DNA from 4 places in the Antarctobacter heliothermus genome. Region 2 is predicted to be linked to each of the others. Evidence: riboswitches for the same ligand, from Rfam matches in the RefSeq annotation. Region 2 holds a riboswitch; each other region holds the start of a gene.
The links. A riboswitch is a leader RNA that binds a small molecule or an ion and turns the genes downstream of it on or off. The one in region 2 is predicted to bind cobalamin.
Positions count from the first base shown of each region.

Region 1: another riboswitch for cobalamin. It lies ahead of ANTHELSMS3_RS12595 (DUF4198 domain-containing protein); the one in region 2 lies ahead of bluB (5,6-dimethylbenzimidazole synthase).
Region 3: another riboswitch for cobalamin. It lies ahead of ANTHELSMS3_RS23795 (CbtB domain-containing protein); the one in region 2 lies ahead of bluB (5,6-dimethylbenzimidazole synthase).
Region 4: another riboswitch for cobalamin. It lies ahead of ANTHELSMS3_RS20245 (hypothetical protein); the one in region 2 lies ahead of bluB (5,6-dimethylbenzimidazole synthase).

Region 1 covers NZ_CP022540.1:2,633,156-2,638,263, forward strand. The annotation lists gene ANTHELSMS3_RS12570 (trypsin-like peptidase domain-containing protein) at 1-185, shown strand, start outside; gene ANTHELSMS3_RS12575 (energy-coupling factor ABC transporter ATP-binding protein) at 203-853, opposite strand; gene cbiQ (cobalt ECF transporter T component CbiQ) at 844-1,632, opposite strand; gene ANTHELSMS3_RS12585 (cobalt ABC transporter permease) at 1,638-2,204, opposite strand; gene cbiM (cobalt transporter CbiM) at 2,201-2,818, opposite strand; gene ANTHELSMS3_RS12595 (DUF4198 domain-containing protein) at 2,822-3,574, opposite strand; cobalamin riboswitch at 3,767-3,974, opposite strand; gene ANTHELSMS3_RS12600 (D-lyxose/D-mannose family sugar isomerase) at 4,137-4,826, shown strand; gene ANTHELSMS3_RS12605 (aldo/keto reductase) at 4,898-5,108, shown strand, end outside.
Region 2 covers NZ_CP022540.1:3,700,208-3,705,315, forward strand. The annotation lists gene guaB (IMP dehydrogenase) at 1-1,436, opposite strand, end outside; gene bluB (5,6-dimethylbenzimidazole synthase) at 1,520-2,221, opposite strand; cobalamin riboswitch at 2,263-2,440, opposite strand; gene ANTHELSMS3_RS17565 (hypothetical protein) at 2,536-4,017, opposite strand; partial or broken gene ANTHELSMS3_RS17570 (arginase family protein) at 4,193-4,827, shown strand; gene ANTHELSMS3_RS17575 (CaiB/BaiF CoA transferase family protein) at 4,997-5,108, shown strand, end outside.
Region 3 covers NZ_CP022541.1:257,614-262,721, forward strand. The annotation lists gene ccmI (c-type cytochrome biogenesis protein CcmI) at 1-734, shown strand, start outside; gene ANTHELSMS3_RS23790 (histidine phosphatase family protein) at 735-1,277, opposite strand; cobalamin riboswitch at 1,310-1,443, shown strand; gene ANTHELSMS3_RS23795 (CbtB domain-containing protein) at 1,467-1,679, shown strand; gene ANTHELSMS3_RS23800 (CbtA family protein) at 1,689-2,399, shown strand; partial or broken gene ANTHELSMS3_RS26170 (thioredoxin family protein) at 2,561-2,725, opposite strand; gene ANTHELSMS3_RS25715 (hypothetical protein) at 3,187-3,342, shown strand; gene ANTHELSMS3_RS23815 (class I SAM-dependent methyltransferase) at 3,345-3,965, opposite strand; gene ANTHELSMS3_RS23820 (protein-disulfide reductase DsbD family protein) at 4,039-5,108, opposite strand, start outside.
Region 4 covers NZ_CP022540.1:4,267,414-4,272,521, reverse strand. The annotation lists gene ANTHELSMS3_RS20255 (MarR family winged helix-turn-helix transcriptional regulator) at 155-646, shown strand; gene ANTHELSMS3_RS20250 (NAD(P)/FAD-dependent oxidoreductase) at 678-1,892, opposite strand; cobalamin riboswitch at 2,045-2,247, shown strand; gene ANTHELSMS3_RS20245 (hypothetical protein) at 2,366-2,668, shown strand; gene ANTHELSMS3_RS20240 (mechanosensitive ion channel family protein) at 2,703-5,018, opposite strand.

The DNA of each region.
Region 1 (5,108 bases), 1.1 Mb from region 2:
CCGGCACGATCAGCGGCTCATCCGGCGCAGGCACCACGCGGGGCGTTTTGAGCGGCCGCAATTTCTCGGGGACGGAGACATTTGGTTGGGTGACAAACTCTGCCAACGGCACCTTGTCGGCGGATGGCCGGTCGCTGAATCTGAGCGTCTCGAATGGGTGCAGCGTCTCGGCGCGCAAGAACTAGCGCCTCGCCAGAGGTGTCTAAACCGGCACCAGCTGGCCCTCTGCCAGTTCCAGCGCGCAGGGGGCGATGGCCTTGCGAAACGCGGGATCGTGCGACACCAGCAGGATCGGCAGCGGCAGGGCCGTCAGGATCTCTGTCAGGCGGGCGGCGTTTTTCGGGTCGAGCGCGTTGGTGGGTTCATCCAGCAGGAGCACTTCGGGGTTCATCGCCAGCACCGTGGCGAGGGTCACAAGGCGCTTTTCGCCCCCCGACAGTTTATGCGTGACGCGGTCGCGCAGGTGGTGCAGGTCCAGATCATCCAGCAGGCGGTCGGTGATTTCCAGTGCCTCGGCGCGTGTTTTGCCAAGGTTGAGGGGGCCAAAGGCCACGTCTTCGGCCACGGTGGGGCAGAACAGTTGGTCGTCGGGGTCTTGGAACACCAGACCGATGCGGCGGCGGACCTCATGGAATTCTTTTTCGCGGCTGCGGGGGTGGTCAAACACGGTGACGGTGCCCGTGTCGGGCCGTTGCAGGCCAAGGATCATCCGCAGCAGCGTGGATTTTCCCGCGCCATTGGCTCCGGTGATCGACAGTCGTTCGCCCGCGCCCAGTTGCATGGACGCCCCCGACAGCACAGGCGGCTGACCGGGATAGGCAAAATGGATGTCATCAAGCTGGATCAGCGCCATGTGAGGTCCAATGCGATGAGGGAAATCAATAGGACAGTGAGCGCACCGGCGAATATCGCGTCGGCGCGGGTGGTGCGAAAGTCGTGCAGCAGACGGATGCGGCCGGAAAAGCCCCGACATTTCATCGCGCCCAGCACCCGCTCGGACCGTTCGATGGCGCGGACCATCATCATGCCAACGAGATAGCCAAAGCTGCGGTAGCTGTGCCAGTTTGTGCCGGGGCGAAAGCCGCGCACCTTCATGGCGGCGCGCAGGCGCAGGTATTCGGCGCGCAGCACCTCGATATAGCGGATGGTGAACATCAGCAGGTGAACGAGGGTTTCGGGGGTTTTCAGGCGATAGAGGGCGTGGCCCAGCGTCACCGGTTCCAGCGTGCCGACAAGGGTCATCAGCGCCAGAACCACGGCATTGGCGGTCAGGCCGATCTCTATGGCGCGGGCGACGCCCTGCCATGTGGCGGGATAGCCCCAGAGGGTAAAGATGACGTCGCCCGGCACGGTGAAGGGCAAGAGCGCCAGCATGAACAGGATGAAGCCGTCCACCATGGCGACCCGTTTCAGCGTGGGCCCGGCGGGCAGGCGCGACAGGGCCAGCAGGGTGAGGGCGGTGGCGAGGGCGGCGGTCAGGGCGGGCAGGGTGTCGAGTGCCACCACGGTGATGGCAAAGACCAGCGCCGCCACGATGCGCACGCGCGGGTCCAGCGCGCCGAGGCGGCTGGCGCTGCGCTCTGCCCCGGTGTCGGTCAGGGTGCTGTCACCGTTTGAGAGGACGTGTGCCATGCGCCTCAGCCGTTCAGCTTGCGCCGGGCGGCGATGTAGAAGGCAAGGCCGAACAGGCCAAGGATATAGCCCAGTCCGCCGAGGATGGTTTGCAGGTCGTTTTTCTCACGGTAGGCGGCGATTTCGCGGCGCAGGGGGCGCATTTCATCGCGGACGATGCGGGCGATTTCGGCCCGGTCGGCGGCGCTGAGGCCCGCGAGGGGGGCGGCGGTTTGCGGTGTCGCGGGTGGCGGGGTGTCGACGGGTTGGACGCCAAGGATCGCGGCGACCTCATCGGCGGGCATGGTGGTGTCGGCGACATGGCCCGCGCCAAGGTCGGCGCGGAAGGTATGGGTGACGGCGGTGGTGGGGGTGTAGAGAAAGAAGCCTTCGGCGTCGGTGACGGTCTCGCCCAGCAGCGCGCCGTCGGGGCCGTAGATCTGCACCGGCAGGTTGGGGGCCATAGCCCCGTTGGAAAAGCCGATCTCGCCCTCGATGGCGGTGCCGGAGGGAAAGACCGAGGCGATGACCTTATGCGCCAAGGCGGGCAGCGGCAGGGCGCAGAGGGTCAGGATCAGCATGAGGCGTGTCATGGCGCGGCCCCCTTGAGTGCGGTGAACAGATCAGGTTTGACCTTGCGCGCCAGCAGCACCGCAAAGCCGGTCAGCAGCCCCTCGATCACGATGACGGGCAGATGCGCGACAAAGATCAGGTGGGCGGCGGCGAGGAATTCCTGTCCCGTCATCATCAGCGACAACGCCACCCCCAAGGTGGTCAGCGCAATGGCCAGCGCGCCGGCAAAGCCACCCAGCAGCGCAGCCATCACCGGACCGCTGCGCGGGATTAGCGGCCGGATGGCCAGACCGACCAGCACGGCGGGCAGCGCGATGTTCACGGTGTTGATGCCCAGCACCGTCACCCCGCCAAAGCCAAAGAACACCGCTTGAAGCAGCAGCCCGACAAAGAGCGTGGGAAAGGCGGCCCAGCCGAGGATCAACCCGGCCAGACCATTGAGGATAAGATGCACCGAAGACGGGCCAATGGGCACATGGATCAGCGAGGCCACAAAGAACGCCGCCGACAGCACCCCCGCCGCCGGAATCCGTTCCAGCGGCAGATTGCGCAGCCCAAGAGCGATACCACCCGCTGCGGCCACGGCACCGCCGATGGCGACGGGGTTGGACAGGGCTCCGTCAACGATGTGCATGGCTCAGTCCAGATCCCAGGCGCGAATCCAGATCACCGCGTCCTGGCTCAGCTCTTTGCCCTCATGCTCGGTCTCTGGCCCGGCCCCGAGGGCGGCAAAGCCCCAGTAACCGGCACGCGGCACGCCAAAGGTGAAATAGCCGTTCAAATCCGAGATCGCCACAACTGCGCCGCCGGGGGGCGGGGTGGTGACGGGGGCCGAGGCGCTGCTGCTGTCCATGTCCGGCTCTGCGGCCATATACTCGATCTCGATCTCGGCACCGGCGACGGGTTTGCCATCGGCCAGAACCTGCCCGGTAAAGGTCGACCCGGTGAGGATGTTGTAGGGTTTGTTCAGCGGCACAATCTCGACCGGCAGACCCACCGGAGTCATCCAGTCGGTCGGCATCGTCCCGCGATTGAGGAACGACTTGGTGATCTGCTGGATGTAGATATCTTCGGTTTCCTCGAAATACGGCTCTGGCACTGTCACCAGCACATAGTCACCGGCGCGTTTGACCGGCACGCTGCCCTTGTAGGCCGCACCGCCGTTGGTTGGCCCGGTAAAGGTGACGGGCTCCAGCGTGTCGAGCAGGTCTGTCCGTTCCCCGCGGTGAAGCATGAAAAACTCGCGCGGGCGGGCAAGGTCCATGACATGACCGTTTTCGAACGGATGCCAGAACACCAGTTTCACCGGCACATCGCCGGGACGTTCGATCATCGTGTCGACGGTGTATTCCAGCAGGAAATGCGCGGGTGCCGCCGCTGGCACCGTCATACAGGCCAATGCCAATGCGGGTTTCAAAGTGGGAAGTAGAGTCACAATTGCCGTCCTTGTCCTTGTGCGCCATCCCCGGCGCAGAGCGTGACGGACGGCAGGAAGAGACGGCCAATGTCGGGACCGGGACGGAGTCCGGGCGACGAAGGCCAGACGCTTACCCCGTCGTCCGGTGGAAACCGCAGCCCTTTTGCGGGCGACGGGTGTCCGGCAGGTCTCCTGGCTGGCGGGTCAGTGTCTGGGCCTGCCTTCCCGGATTTCTCCAGTGGCGTCTTGGCCCGGACTCTCCGCTTACAGTTGCGGGGGCAGCTGCCGGTTAGGCGCGCAAGACGCGCGCGGCACGGCATTCCCTCTTTCCCCCGAAGAACGCGTCTTCGGGACCGGTCACGGGGTCGTGTCTGACAGATGGTCTGCGTCGGGGCAATGGACAAAGCGACACGGCAGGGCTTGGGTGCGGCATGGAGACGGCCAGTTGACGGGTCGGTTGACGCGCCGGTTGACGAGGGACGGGATGCGGTCGATAGCTGGACACAGGACTGCCATTCTGGACGGGGGAGAGGCCATGAAACGCTCACGCATCAATGCCATCATGACAGAGGCGGACGCCCTGATCCGACGGCATGGTTTTGCGTTGCCGCCCTTTGCGCAGTGGTCGCCAGAGGCGTTTGTGGCACAGGCCGGGGCGGCGCGTCATGTCATCGATTCGCGCTGTGGTTGGGACATCACCGACTATGGCGAAGGGCGGTTCGATGAGATGGGGCTGTTTCTGTTCACCCTGCGCAACGGGCTGTTGTCGGATCTGACCGGCGGGCGCGGCATGTGCTACGCCGAAAAGCTGCTGATTTCCCGGCAGGATCAGCTGTCACCGATGCACACCCATGTGATCAAGGCAGAGGATATCATCAACCGGGGCGGGGCGACTCTGGTGGTGGAACTGTACGGATCGGACGATCAAGGGTGCTTTGCCGAGGATCGTGGCGGGCAGGTGATGTGTGACGGTATCGTGCATGACTACGCTCCGGGCGAAAAGCTGCAACTGGCACCGGGGGAAAGCGTGACGTTGCGCCCCGGCGACTGGCACGCCTTTTGGGGCGAGGGCGGCGATGTGCTGATCGGAGAGGTCAGCACCGTAAACGACGATGAGACCGACAATATCTTTCGTGAGCCAATCGGCCGGTTTTCCGAAATCGAAGAGGATGAGCCGCCGCTGCATCTGTTGGTCAGCGACTATGCCAAGTGGTTGGCGGCCTGACAGCGGGGTCTTGCCAATCCGCCGCCCCGACGCCACTGTCAGCCGGCCACAAAAAAAACGGGGGACAGGCGATGTTGCGCAGGGCGCTGGGAAAAGGCGGGCCAGAGGTATCGGCGCTGGGCATTGGGGCGATGTCCTTTGCCGGGTTTTACGGTGCGGCCAGTGAGGCAAGCAGCCACGCGGTTCTGGACGCGGCGCTGGATGCGGGGGTCGATCACATCGACACCGCCAATGTCTATGGCATGGGCAAGTCCGAAGAGATCATAGGCCGGTTCCTGAAGC
Region 2 (5,108 bases):
TAGTTCGGCGACTCGCGGGTGATCTGCACATCGTGCACATGGCTTTCCTTCAGGCCCGCGCCGGTGATCCGTACAAAGCTGCAATTTCGGCGCATCTCTTCAACCGTGGCGCAGCCAGTGTACCCCATGGCCGCGCGCAAACCGCCCACGAGTTGGTGGATCACCGTGCCTGCCGGGCCTTTGTACGGCACCTGGCCCTCGATCCCTTCGGGAACTAGCTTGTCACTGGCCGCATCCTTCTGGAAATACCGGTCGGCAGAGCCGCGCGCCATGGCGCCCATGGACCCCATGCCGCGGTACGCCTTGAACGACCGCCCTTGATACAGGATCACTTCGCCCGGGCTTTCATCGGTGCCTGCGATCATGCTGCCCACCATGGCACAGCTGGCCCCGGCTGCGATGGCCTTGGCGAAATCGCCGGAAAACTTGATGCCGCCATCGGCAATCACCGGCACGTCCCCTGCCGCGCGCGCGCAATCCATAACTGCGGTCAGCTGTGGCACACCCACGCCTGCCACCATCCGCGTGGTGCAGATCGACCCCGGGCCGATGCCTACCTTGATCGCATCCGCCCCCGCACCGATCAGCGCCTTGGTCGCCTCGGCCGTGGCGACGTTACCCGCAATCACCTGCACATGGTTCGACAGCCGCTTGACCCGCTCCACGGCTTCCAGCACCCCGGCCGAATGGCCGTGCGCCGTGTCCACCACGATGATGTCAACCTGTGCATCAATCAATGCCTCAGACCGCTCAAACCCGCTGTCGCCCACGCCGGATGCGGCCGCCACGCGCAGTCGCCCCAGCCCGTCTTTACAGGCGGTCGGGTTCAGCACCGCTTGTTCGGTGTCCTTTAGCGTCAGCAGGCCGGTCAACTTGCCTGTCGCATCGGTCACAAGCAGCTTTTCGATACGCCGCGCCTTCATCAGATTGATCGCTTCCTGACGGTCAGCGGGTTCCGTCAGGATGGCCAGGTTTTCGCGGGTCATCATGGCCTGAACCGTCGTCGCATCGTTTTCGGCAAAGCGCATGTCGCGGTTGGTGACGATGCCCAGAACACGGTGATTTTCGTCAATCACCGGAAAACCAGTGAACCCGTACCGTTCGGTCAGCAACCGTGCGTCGCCCAAAGTCTGGTTGGGCCGCAGCGTGACCGGGTTGTAAACAATCCCGCTTTCAAAGCGTTTGACCCGGCGCACTTCGCGCGCCTGTTCCTCAATCCCGAGGTTTTTGTGGATCACACCCATGCCGCCTGCCTGCGCCATCGTAATGGCCATACGGCTTTCGGTCACTGTGTCCATTGCGGAACTCAGCAGCGGGATATTAAGGGCGATGGAATTGGTGACCTTGGTCCGCGTGTCAGCGGTGGACGGCAACACGCTTGAGGCCGCAGGAACAAGCAGAACGTCATCGAAGGTCAAAGCCTCGCGAATCTCCATGGGGGCACTCCTTGGGAGGGATCGGTTGGCGCGTCCCTATCGCATGGGCGGCAGGGAAAGGAAAGCCCGCGCAGTGCCACGCCTCATACATCTCGTTCGACAGGGGCATTTGATTGCCAGTGGTCGTCCATAATCAGATCATCCAGGGACAGCTTGTGCCGCCAACCCCGTGCCTGCAATTCCGGTTGGGTAAAGCATTCGTCGATGTGCCCGACGCACAGATAGGCCACCACTTCGACCGTGTCTGGCAAACTCAGCAAACCGCGCAAGTCCTCTTGCCGAAAGATACTGACCCAGCCAACGCCCAGTCCTTCTGCCCGCGCCGCAAGCCACAGGTTCTGCACCGCGCAGACCGTGGAATACAGATCCATGTCGCGGTTATGGGTGCGCCCCAACACCACCTTTCCGCCGCGCGAACGGTCACAGGTTACAGCTATGTTCAGTGGTGATTTCAGAATACCTTCGAGCTTCAACCCCGCGTATTTATTTCGCTTTTCACCATCGAACATGGCTTGCGCCTCGGCATTTGCCTCTGCAAAGGCCGCGTGTACCGCCTGCCGCCGCGCGGCATTACGGATGAGGATAAAATTCCACGGCTGCATAAACCCGACCGACGGCGCAGCATGGGCGGCCTCTAACACCCGGCGCAGCATGTCAGGAGCGATCGGATCCGGCAGGAACTCATTGCGCACATCGCGGCGCGCATTGATGACATCGTACAGCGCCCGGCGTTCGGCTGGCGTGAATTGGCGCGCCCTTTCGGGAGCGATCAGGGGATCGGACATGTGCGGCCTCGCAAGTGACTGCGACCAGACGCTTTCCAGGCGTTGGTCCATGTCGTCAGGCCGGTCTTCTGGCTTGGGATCTGTCGAAACGCACACCTTCCCGGGAAAGCCCAGTGGCACTTGTGCGTTCCGTCCCCCTTACAGCGGCGGGCCCGCGCTGGAGTTAAACCAGCTTCCCGATTCTCCCCGTAGCAGGGCACCTGACGGCGGCAGATTGCTGTGAAACGGCAAACGCGACAACCCGCGATCCGTCTTCATTGGCAAAAGCAGGCGCCCAATGTCGCGCCTGCTTTTGTTCGGACAACTTAAGGTGCTCAGTCGTCTTTGGCCCCCATCGCCTTGATTGCATTTCCAATTGCCTCAACCGACCACGCGAAATCCACATCCAGGGCCGTGTCAAAAACCCAGTAATCCCGGGGCACATAGAAATTGGCCGCATAGTTGGATCCGCGCCCGCCCCAGGCCGCAAGGCCATGACAGGTCATGCAGTTGGTCTGGATTCCCATGTCCGTGGTCGTGGTTGTCCACGCCCCCTTGCCATCCGGGGTCTGGACCGTTTCCATGATCGAAATAATCGGCGTGCCAAAGCCCGCCTCAAGATAGGGGTTGAACGCTGTTACCAATTCTCCGACGTTCTTGCCGCCCACCAGCGGCTGTGCCGGAACCAGCATCGAATAGGCCGGGGCCATAGCGTAATGCGCAGCCTGCGACGTAAGGGGCGAAGGACGCGCCGCTGCAATCGCCGCGCTGGAGGGGGTATTGGGGTGCGCGGCATCCGCCTCCCACCAGAAAGTCTGCCATGTCCACTGTGTCGTCTCGCGTGAGGTGACATGCATCGCCACCAGCAACGCAATCGCCGGGCCATCGCCGCCGATTTCCTCGGTCTCGCCGGTGGTCTTGTTCACAAAGGCGGCATTCTGCGCCTTGAGATCCACGGCGATAAAATCGTCGATGGAATAGATGTTGCCGGCACCGGGGCTTTTGCAATTCACATCCACGCCGGTTGAGGTGGTTGGCCCTTTCAGGTCCATGTCGACGTAGACGCATTGCTGCCACAGCGTTTCGGGATAGCCGCCCTCTTTCATGTCAGGCGTCCAGTTGGTCAAATCTGGAACACCGGGCCACGCGGTAAAGGCATAGAGCTTGCGCGTCCGTCCATCCGCATCGGTCCAATCCGTCAGCCGCTCCTCGGTGATCAGCTTGTAGACCGGTTTGACGTTCACCGCATTGTCGGGGAACTGCACCTTGTCGCCATCGGCCAGCAACCTGTCCAGCACCTCGGGCTTGCCCGTCCCGGTTTCCAGCAAATAAGAGGCAGACGGTGGGCTGTAGGCCACGTTCTCCAGCACGTCAGCGTTTACGATGATCCCGGCAGCATTGGCCTTGGGCTCTGTTCCGTCCTTCTTTTCAGAGGCGGCATCGGCCAGAAACCCGTCCACCAGACCGTGCCGGAACATCTGCGAGGATTCGCCCAGCTGAAAATGGCTCTGTGGCTCTTTGCCGGTAAAGACCGCAATGACATTCGCCTTGGTCAGCCAGGTTTGATAGGTCACGCGGGCAAAAGCCCCCTCACCGTCGACCGGATTGGTCAGGCCCGCCCATATGCCCCAGGCATGGCCGTGGATGGCCGCACTGTTCTGCGGCTGTGCATAGATCCAGGAATTGATCTCTTCCTCAGCGGTGGGAAAGACGATCCCGGGTGCCGGTTCTGCGGGCATGTCCACCCCGAAATCCTGCGCCCCTGCTGCCAGCGGCAAGAAAGCCAATAGCCCTGCCTTTACTCCAAAATAACGCATCCCTGTTTCCTTTCCCAAACTCATCGCACGCTCCAAGTGACGTTACGTTACCCAACGTAAGGAGGAAAACAAAGATCATCATTCAACTTTTACGGTAAAAACGTGCTTGACATACCGCCCCTCTTGCCGCGCCTGGGGCACTCGGCAGGCTGTGCCCTACGATGAAGTGCGCACATTGCCCCACGGATACGACAGCGGCCGCCTGAACCGGCCTGCTACCGGCATCTGCACTATTGCCGCGCGTCCTATCAGCCGAACTGAACCGCATTGGACGCCGATGCCGCCAATCTTGGCGCGCCATGCGATGCGGGCACACAGTGGCGTGCCGACGCGCGATTTGGCCCACGCGGTGTGTGTGAGGCGTCTACCCTGTTCAGTTTCGGCCACGCGGCGGCCTATGAGCATGAGAATGACGTCACCTACCTTAAGGGAGTGCGCGCTGCGGACATGGGCGATGCCAAAATTGTCCACACGGACACACTGACCAGCCACGCCAATATCCGCCGGGGGATCGAGGCGGCACTGATTGCGGGCGCCCTACCCGTTACCACCCGCGGCGACCATTCCGATATTATTCCATGTTGTGAGGACTATGAGGGCCGCGCGCCGTTTCACATACTCCAGATCGACGCGCATCTGGATTTCGTCGACGAACGCCACGGCGTCACCCGCACGCTCCCGATTGTCGGGGTCGCCCTTGTCGAGGTGACACCCGACTATGATCCGACGGGCAGCACCGCGATCCTTGCGGCGCAACTGTTGATGAACCTGCTGGGGTTTGTCTTTCACGCCGGCTTGTCCCGCGCCTGAGACGATGCCAACGCCTGTGACACAGGGCTGAAAATGCGTCCCTAGCCCGGTTTCGGCCCAGCGTTGCCTTCGGCGGAGCGGCGCGCGTCTTCACGCTGCCCCTTGCCGTCACCGCCCTGTCACGCTTGTGTGGTCAGGAGCGTAACGCTACTCAGAACTGGACCCGCCCATGACCGCCCCTCTCGCCGGATATGTCATTCTGGACCTGACGCATGTATTGGCAGGACCGTTCTGCACTATGTCCCTGTCGGACATGGGCGCGCAGATCATAAAGGTCGAAG
Region 3 (5,108 bases), on a different replicon from region 2:
AGCTGGCAGGGCAATTGCGCGACAAGCTGATGGCCGAACCCGATGGCGGCCCGACCGAGGGCTGGATGATGCTGGGGCAGACCTATGCGCGCATGGGCCAGTTCGACGAGGCGGTCGAGGCCTTCCGGACGGCCTCTGCCCGCGACGACGCGGAGTCGGCAACATGGTCGATGCTGGCTGAGGCGATGATCCGGGCCAATGACGGGACCGTCACGCCGGACGCGGTGTCTGCGTTGGACAGGGCGCTGACGCTCGACCCGCTTAATCCGGCGGCGGCGTTCTACCTGGCGATTGCGGACGCGCAGGCGGGGGATACCGCGGCGGCCCATGACCGCCTGACCGCGCGACTGGCCGAGACGCCGGGATACCAGCCTTGGATGGACACCTATATCGCGCAGGCCAATGCGTTTGGGGAGACACTCGGGCGGGCGGCCCTCGCGGCGCGTGCGCCTGTCGCCCCCGGCCCCAGCGCCGCCGATGTCGCCGCCGCGCAAGCGATGAGCGACGGGGACAGGGCGGCTTTCATCCGGTCCATGGTGGATCGTCTTGCGACCCGGCTTCAGGACGAACCGGACGACGTGGGCGGATGGCTGCGGCTGGCGAATGCCTTTGGCGTGCTGCATGAGATGGGCAAGGCGCGGGAGGCTTATCTTCGCGCGGATGCGCTGTTGCCTGAGGGTGATCCGCGCAAGGCTGACGTGCGGGCGAGCATCGCAGGCCTGGATAAGCCGTGATCAGTCCAGGGTGCCGGGTCGCCATGTCCATCGTAGACCATCATGTGCCAGGTGGATCGGGACGAGCGGCTGGATATCCAGCCGCAATCCGGCAATTGGCGGCAGGTCCAGCGCGCTGACAAGGACCGCGCGCAGCACGATCGGGGTCGCCAAGGCCACCACGCGATTTGCAGGGCAGGAGGCCATCTGGTCCAGCCAAGATCGCACGGCTGTGCAGAGGTCGATCAGTGACGTACCCCCGTCGGGACGCATCTCAGGATCACGGGTCCAAAGCGAAAGCGATTCGGGATCGCTGGCTGCGATTTCGTCCAGGGTCATGTCGGGCCAGCGTCGGAAATCCTGCGCGCCGAGCGCCGGGCAGTCGTTCGGCTGCATCCCGAGCGCGAGGGCTACCGCGCTGGTTCCCGGCGCGGTCCAGCAAACGCTGCCACGAAGCCGGTCAGAAAGGGTACGCGCCCGCTGCAACTGCGCAGCACTCAATTCCGCGGCAAGGCGAAAGGGGTGATGTACAGACATGGGAGCGGCAACAAGGATCAGGCGCATAGTGGAACTTTCGAACAGGTGAAGAGAGAAACCGTTGGCATGAGAGCGCAGTTTGACCTAGTGCTTAAGTGTAGGGGAACACGGAAGCCGGTGAGAATCCGGAACGGTCGCGCCACTGTGATCGCGCATGCGTAAGTCAGACACGGGTCCCCGGGAATACTCATGACGCGTCATCAAAAGGAGTGCCAAATGACTGTCGCAACCCGTCCCGCCGTTTCTAGCGATCTTCCCGCCATCCCGCTGCGGGACATTGCCCCTTGGGCGGCCCTGGCTTCGCTGTTGGCTGTCTTGGTGGTCTATTTCGTCGGTGCAGAACAGGGCGCATGGTCCGTTTTCCACGGGACAGACGTGCATGAATTCGTGCATGATGCGCGCCACCTTCTTGGCTTTCCCTGCCACTAAGATACAGGCATGACACGTCTTCTTGTGTTCGGCCTGCTGGCCGGGTTGCTGGCGTCCGTGGTGACGTTCGGCGTGGCGCGACTCGTTGGAGAACCCGCGCTGGACGCGGCCATCGCCCTAGAAGTCGCCGACAGTCACGCCCACGCGGCTGATACACCGAATCATCCCGATGCGGTTGGCATGTCGCGCCGCTTGCAAGCTGGGCCGGGATTGTTCGTCGGTCTTGCGGCTATCGGTGCGGCCTTGGGCGGGATCCTGGCGATCAGCTTTGCTGTGGCGCGGGGACGGTTCCTGCATGGATCGACACGAGCCACGGTGGGCTGGATCACGGCGTTGGGATTCGCCGCGGTGATCGTCGTTCCCATGCTGAAGTTTCCGGGGAATCCGCCCGCAGTAGGCAACTCCGAAACGATCGGGGCACGCACGCTGGCTTATTTCGCCTTTCTGGCCCTGTCGCTGGCAACGCTCGGGTTTGCCGTCTCGGCGGTGAAAGGCGTCCCTTCCCGGCACCGCAAGATGCTGATCGGGGCCGCAATCTATGCTGGAGTCATGACCGGGGCAGCAATCGTGCTGCCCTCGTTCCACGAGGTGGATCCGGCTTTTCCGGGTGATGTGCTCTGGCAATTTCGTGCATCGACGCTGGCGGTGCAGGCGACGCTTTGGGCCAGCACGGCAATCGTTTTTTGTTGGCTGGTCGGACGGTACGGCCAATCCGTTTGACGGGCGGGGGATAGGTGTAACGTTGTTGAAAACTGATCGAGAGCCTTCAGCAAGGATTGTTCGGTCAGAATTTCCGACAGGACAATGCCCTCTGGCGCGTCGGGTCCATAAACCGCGTTGAAGGGGATGCCGTAACGGTCAAAGCTTTCGAGATAGCAGGAAGTCGCATCGTGCGGGCACGTCCAGTCGGCCTGCATCAGGGTGATGCCGTCGGCGGACAATGCCGCGCGCATAGGGTCTCGTTCCAACACCAGCGCCTTGTTGGCCTTGCAGGTCAGGCACCAGTCCGAGGTGACATTGACAAAGACGACCTGCCCGTTCGACACAAGCCGCGCGATCTCGGCGCGGACAAAGCTTTGCCAGGTAAGAGCGCCGCTGTTCGGCGCGTGGACACCAAGGGGGCGGCCACCAGCGCCAGCCCGGCCAGCAGCGCCGCGCCGGACAGGCGCGGACCCAGGGACAGGCGGCTGAGTAACAGCAGCCCTGTCACCCTACATTGCGATGCAGACACACAGGCTTGGGAGATCTCTGTAGCCCATGACCGCCTGACCGCGCGACTGGACGAGACGCCGGGATATCAGCGCTGGATGGATACCTATATCGCGCAGGCCAATGCGTATGGGGAGACGCTCGGCCGGGCGCCCATCGCGTCGCGTGCTCCGGTCGCCCTGGCCCCAGTGCCGCCGATATCGCCGCCGCACAGGAGATGAGCGAAGGCGACAGGTCGGCTTTCATCCAGTCCATGGTGGATCGCCTCGCGATCCGGCTTTAGGATGAACCGGACGATGTGGACGGATTGCTGCGGCTGGCGAATGCCTATGGCGTGCTGCATGAGATGGACAAGGCACGGGAGGCGTATCTTCGCACGGATGCGCTGCTGCCTGAGGGTGATCCGCGCAAGGCTGACGTGCGGGCGAAACTGGCGCAAATCGGGCGAGAATGAAGTCAGCCGATCCGGCGCAACAGGCTGTATTGGAAGGCCTGCTGCGTGCCTTTCGGGGTGACGTGCAGGTGGCGGCGATGCGCCACCAGCACGAATCCTTCGGCCAAAAGCGCCGCAATATCCTCGGGGCTGTAGCGGGCGACCGGCAGTCCGCTGCACCGTTCCGGCCCGTCCGGCGCGAAAGTGGCTATGATGGCATGGCCATCGATCCGGACGGCGCGTGTCAGGTTTTCGATATAGGCGGCCCTGTCGGATGGAGCGGTGAGAAAGTGAAACACCGCCCTGTCATGCCACAGGTCGTATGTTCGCGTTGGGGACCAGCTGGTGATGTCCTGGCAAAGCCATGTCACGCTGCGCCCGGAGGACCCGAGTCGATCGCGCGCGGCATCCAAGGCCACATGCGACAGGTCCAGAACTGTCACATCGCGCAACCCCATCGCCAGCACTGTGTCCGTGAAACGGGACATTCCGCCGCCAATGTCGATCACCGATGCGCCGGCGGTGATCCCGGCCATCCGGATCAGGTTGAGCGAGACGGCCGGGTCGTCCTGATGCCAGCTAAGGCGGGTCTCGGGAGTTTTGCCATAGACGGTGTCCCAGTGTTCTTTTCGGTCGACCGACATGGCCATGCCCTCTGACGCGGAATTGCAGACCAACTATAGCTCGAACACATTCGGAAAATAAAATGATTCCACGTCAGTCCGGCAAGGCTGCCTGATCGAGAGCCTTCAGCACGGATTGGGTCGTCAGGAGTTCCGACAGGACGATACCCTCAGGCGCGGCCGGTCCATAGACCGCGTTGAAGGGGATGCCGTAGCGGTCAAAGCTTTCGAGATAGCGCGAGATGGCGTCGTCCGGGCGCGTCCAGTCGGCCTGCATCAGCGTGATTCCATCGGCGGATAACGCAGTGCGCACGGGGTCGCGTTCCAGCACCAACGCCTTGTTAGCCTTGCAGGTCAGGCACCAATCCGCGGTGACATCGACAAAGACGACCTTTCCGTTCGACACCTGCCGCGCGATCTCGGCGCGGGCAAAGCTTTGCCACGCCAGCGCGCCGTTGGTCGGCACGGGGGTGGCTTCGGGCGCGGACACCATGTGGGCGGCCACCAGAGCCAGCCCGGCCAGCAGCGCAGCGCTGGACAGGCGCCGACCCGGTGACATCCGTTTGAGTGATAGCAGCCCCGTAACCGCCATTGCCAATGCCAGCACGATCAGCGCGGTCCGCGCCCCTGCGACGCCGCTCATGACCCAGACCAGCCATCCAAGGGTGGCCAGCAGCATCAGCCCCAGCCCCGCCTTGACCAGCAGCATCCAGCGCCCAGGCTTAGGGAGGCGCGTCACCATCCCCGGCCACGCGGCGACCAGAAGGTAGGGCAGCGCCAGTCCCAGCCCCAGCGCCATAAAGACCACTGCGATATCCAGGCCCCTTCCGGCCAATGCAAAGGCGATGGCGGTGCCCAGCAGGGGCGCTGAACAGGGCGTCGCCATGACCGCCGCGAAGAGGCCGGTGGCGAAATCTCCGCCGCCGCTATTGGCCATGCGCGTCTGAAGCCGCGACGGCAGGGAGATTTCGAACGCGCCCAGCAGGTTGCCGGTAAAGACCGTCATGACAACGATCAGCACCGCAAGGAAGACAGGGTTCTGAAACTGCACGCCCCAGCCCACGGACACGCCCGCCCATTTCAACCCATACAGAACCGCCGCAAGCCCCCACATGAAGGTGATGACCCCGGCGGCGGCCGCCAGAAAACCGCGGCGGATGCGCG
Region 4 (5,108 bases), 570 kb from region 2:
GAATGATTTGTCTACTTGGAAACAAATGCTAAGTCGCAAGCAGTGCAAAAGGGGGGATGGATGCGCACAGCCAGTTTTCACGCGAGGGACACGGCCGGTTGCAGTGGATCGCCCGACCACCCTGCCATCCCCTCTGTCCGGGGAGGTGGCTATTGTGCGCAAGGTGCCTGAACCTGCCAGAGATGCGGTAGTGCGCTATGGCCATCTGTCGGATTCGCTGGGCTTTTTATTGCGACTGGCCCAGTTGCAGAGCTTTGCCGATTTCTTTCGGGCATTCGAAGGAGAAGAGGTCCGCCCGGGAGAGATTTCAGTGCTGATGGTGCTGTATGAGAACCCAGGCATCCGGCAAGGCCTGCTGGCCCGCGCGCTTAGCATCAAGCGGGCGCATATGACCAAGATGGTCCGCCAGATGGAGGCAGACGGGCTTATCACCCGTCGCGTCCCTGAGGATGACAAGCGCGCGATGGAACTGCGTCTGACCGCTTTGGGACAGGCCCGGATCACGGCGTTGATGCCGACCTTTGTTGATCACGAGTCGCGCGATGCCGGGTGCCTGGACGGGGCCGAGGCCGCAGAACTGAAACGGCTCTTGCGTAAGTTGCTGGCTCTGCCGCTGGATAGCAAAGGCGGCACGCCGGACGAGTGACCGACGTGAACGCGTGCGATCGTCAAAGCGCTCAGATCACTGCCGTTTCTACTGCGCGGCGTGCGCTCAGGATGCGGTCGAACAGCATCGGTGTCAGGTCAAGGCTGCGGAACTCGCCATAGGCGATCAGTTCTGCAATGGCCCGTCCCATTGCCGGGGCCTGCTGAAGTCCGTGACCGGAAAAGCCGTTCTGAAACAGCAGGTTTTCCACCTCCGGGTGCGGTCCGACAATGGCATTTTGATCCAGCGTGTTATAGGCATAGTGCCCCACCCATTCGGTCACCACACGGATCGACTCGAACTGGGGGATGCGGTTGGCGATGATCGGCCAGACGTGGTCCTGCCAGCGGTCGTGATCCATGCGGAAATCATCCGGTTCCACCGCCAGATCCTCTGCCGGGGCGGCGCCCGCCATATAGGTTGACGGGCCGTCCTGCCGGGTGTGGACCCCAGACGGGTCGATGGTCAGCGGCAGTTCCCGAACCAGTGGTTTTTCCGCCGTATAAACCCAGTTGAAGCGGCGGCGCGGCTCGACCGGCAGATTGATACCCGCCATCGCAGCTGTGCGCGCAGCGCGCGGGCCAGAGGCGTTGACCACATGGCCACAGGCGATTTGCTGCCCTGAGGCCAGCGTGACAGAGCGGGCGCGGTTGCCATCCTTGGTCATGCCCGCGACCTCATTGCCGATGTATTCCACACCCCGGCTGCGTGCGGATCGTCGCAACCAGTCGAACAGGGTGCCGCCGTCCCAATACCCTTCGTCACGGGTGTTGATCGACCCCAGCAGGATGTCGTCCAGTTGGTAAAACGGATAGCGCGCCGCGATCTCATCACGGGTCAACAACTCGGTCCCGGCTCCGGCGGCGCGTTGTATCTGCGCGTTGCCCCGCAGTTGATCGGCAAAGCCCTCGTTGTCGGCAAGATAGAGATAGCCAAAGTTCTGAACCGACAGGCGCGGCGCGCGGGCATCGCCGATCCGGTCGGGCAAATCTTTGATGAATTCGGCGGTGAATTGCGAGATTCGCACATTCAGCGGATCGGAAAACTGTTGCCGGATGCAGGAATAGGTATGCGCGGTTGAGCACATGGCATAGCTGGGGTCGCGTTCGACCACCAAAACGCTGCCGTCGAAATCCGGGTTTTCAGTCAGGAACCACGCGGTCGCCGATCCCATGATCGCCCCGCCGATGATGATGACATCGTAGGAACTGCGGGAAGGCGCAGAGGGAAACCCAGATATGGCCATACGGCATTCTCCGCATTTGGTGCGTACCCCAGACAGGGCGCAACGTGTCGGTTGACCGGCCCCGCGCATGGGGTGGGACGATTCCTCCTTAACCGGCGACGTGACTCTTGACCATATCGGCGCGGCGCAGGCTTGACCGGCCCGTTCGGCTGCGCCACTCTGGCGACGATGGTGACCGCGTTCTGCGCGGTCGAATAGGGAATACGGTGCGGGGCAGGGCCCCAATGCCGTGACTGCCCCCGCAACTGTAAGCGGCGAGCCATCCCGTAAACGCCACTGGACCCTCGGTCCGGGAAGGTTCGGGACTGTGCCTTGACCCGCAAGTCAGGAGACCTGCCATCGTCGGGCCCATCCGGGTCCGTTTTTCACTCAACCCGGGCGGGGTGCTCCGGAGATGCGAGGCCCCATGGCGTTTCACCGCCCGCTGACATCGCTGATCCAAACCGCTTCCCGCCCTTGGCGCGGAGGGCGCGATGTCGATCGAACTAATCCTGACACAATTGCAATGCCGGGTAGAGACCCCGGAAAGGGCGTTTGAATTGGCCTGCATGGGATACATGCAATGGCTGGGCGGCCTGCCCGGATGTGCCAGCTATGAGGCAGAGGCAGTGCGCGCTTGGTTACGGGCGCAGCCCTTTGTTCGAACCGATCCGGCGGTGGCGGTCTTTTGCGGGCTGCTGGACACATCGCTGCGCCATCCGGGGCGCGCGCTGGATCTGACATTGCCGCGCCCACAGCGGCGCGGAGGGGCGCGCAATCGGCGTCTGTTGCTATGAGAAAGGGGAGGGGACACCGCTGCGCGTGTGCCCATCACGCGTGGGCATCTTGCTCCGACGTGGGTGGCAGCGCCGCCAGATGCACCATTCGCGTGGGAAAGGCAAAGTCGACATTCATCTCCTTGGCCAGCGACAGGATGTCGAGGATCAGCGCCTGTTGCGCGGCCACCTGCGCGTCATAAGTGAAAACCTTGAAGTGGCCCCAAAGTTCGATGTCGACGCTTTGCGGTCCTAGTGACTTTATCCCGATGGTGACATCGTCGGTGTCCGCATCGGGCTGGTTGCAATATACCTCCTTCAACCGCGCGACAAAGCCTTCCAGCCGGTCGCGCGGGGTATCAAAGGTCAGCCCGATTATCATTTGAACCTTGCGCCGCTGTCGGTTGTCCCAGTTGACGATCACCTGATCCGACAGCTGCGCGTTGGGCATGATCATCAGCGTGTTGTCCATCGTCCGCAGCCGGGTCGAGCGCAGGCCAACCGTCTCTATCACCGCGAAGACGCCTGCCGCCTCGATCATGTCGCCCTTGCGGAAGGGGCGGTCCGACAACAGGATCGCGCCGCCCAAGATGTTCGACACGGTCTCACGCGCCGCAAAGGCCACTGCGACGCCACCGATGCCCAAACCCGTCAAAACGCCCTCATAGGGCAGCCCCACCACATCCGCGCAGGCAATGATCGCCCCCACGATGATCAGCAGTTTCAGCAGACCCTGCGCGAGCGACAGGACAATCTCGTCGGTATAGGCGCGGGTCAGCGTGGCGCGCGCCATCAGCGCGTCATGGATCAGCGACACGGCTCGATAGGCCAGTGCCGCTATGGCGAGGATCAGCAGGATCGCCGACAGCGCCGACACAGGGCCAAAGGCCCGCAATGTCAGTCCCAACCGTTCACTGGCGTCCAGAAACAGCAGCGCAACCACCAACATCCCCGCCGGTCCGGCCATCCGGGCAACAGAAGACGCGATGGTCCCCCGGTCGGTTCCCAGCGTCCGCGCCGCGTGCCAAGCCAACGACAGTGTGCCGGCCATCGCCAGCAGATAACCCGCCAGCCCGACCCATTGCCAGATTTCCAGCCCGAACATGCGGCGCTGCAATCCGTCGACTCGCGCTAGAACTGCCTGCCGGGTGGCGAAATACCGTGACAGCGGCTGCGATGCCGTCTGTCCGGGGGCCAGTGGCATCCGCTCCAGTGCCTTGTCCAGCGCGGGCAGGGACTCCAACGTGTTGCGCGAAAACCGCCAGAGCCTCGAGACCGGACCGCCGTCCACGTCCTTGATGCGCGTAGGGGCGATGGTGAGGCTGCCCAACGGGTGCTTGTAGTACACATAGGGTTGCGGGCGGGCCGGATCGTCGGGGATCTCTTGCCAGTAGACAATGCCAATCCGGTCGATTGTCCGACGGAGATAATCGGCCATCAGCGCACCCTCGGCCCGGCGCAGCTGGTGGGGCACATGATCAAGGTCCAGTGCGCGCAAGGCCCGCGCGCCGCCCGCGCCGTCCCAGTCCCTTGCCCCAAGGAGAAAGTCCATCATCACCATGCGCGGCGATCCGGCGCGGGCCTTGTCCAGCGCATCCAGTGTGTCGTGCCCACGGGCCTGAACCAACCGCGACAGGTCGGCCTGCAAGGCAGGCCCGGGTGGCACCAACAGATGCCAAAGCTGCGTCTCGTCCAGCCGAAACACCAACTGGTACGTTGCGCTTGTGCCCGCCGGTCCGATCTCAAACAGCAGTTCGGTGCCCGGCTCTGCCGCTGGGGGCGGCTCCGGCGCGTCCAACAGCCGAAAGGTCGAGATGTCAAGAATATGCCAGAGCGCGCGTTGCCGTCGATCCCGGTCCGACGACCCGCTTTCGGGGCCGTCATAGGTCAGCAGCGGGTCGATCCAGCGCATCTGCCCCTCACGCTCACGATACTGCGCGTCGTTCCCGGCCGCGAGGATGCTGCTCAGGGTGGCGCGCGGGGTTGCCCCGCTCCACCAGTCGGGGCGGTGTTGCTCGGCCAGTTCGGTGCGATGGCCGTTCCACCAGTCGCCAGTGCCAAAGCGCCCGGCAAAGCTCTGCCCGTCGTGCGCCAGCACAAAGGTGAACGTCCCGCGTTCCGCCATCTCCTGCCAAGTTCCGCGCAACACGCCGTCCGGCGAGATGGTGCCGGTCAATCGGCCGTCCCCCGGTTGATAGGTGCCGGACACCGTGTCTCCGCGCCGTTCCAGAAGGACAACAGCCTCACCGGCGGACCAATAGGTCTGCCAATCGCCAGCCCATCCGTCTTGCGCCGCGCCGCTGCGGGGCAGGGCGGTACACAGGAGGAACAGCAGCAACAACAGCGAAATCGGGCGCAGGTTCAACGACATGGGAATGTCCATTTAGGGGTGTCGCCAGCTTAGGAACATTGCGGGCCGCATCAAGCGCGCGGCGTGCGGAATTTGCCCGGTTTTTCCCTG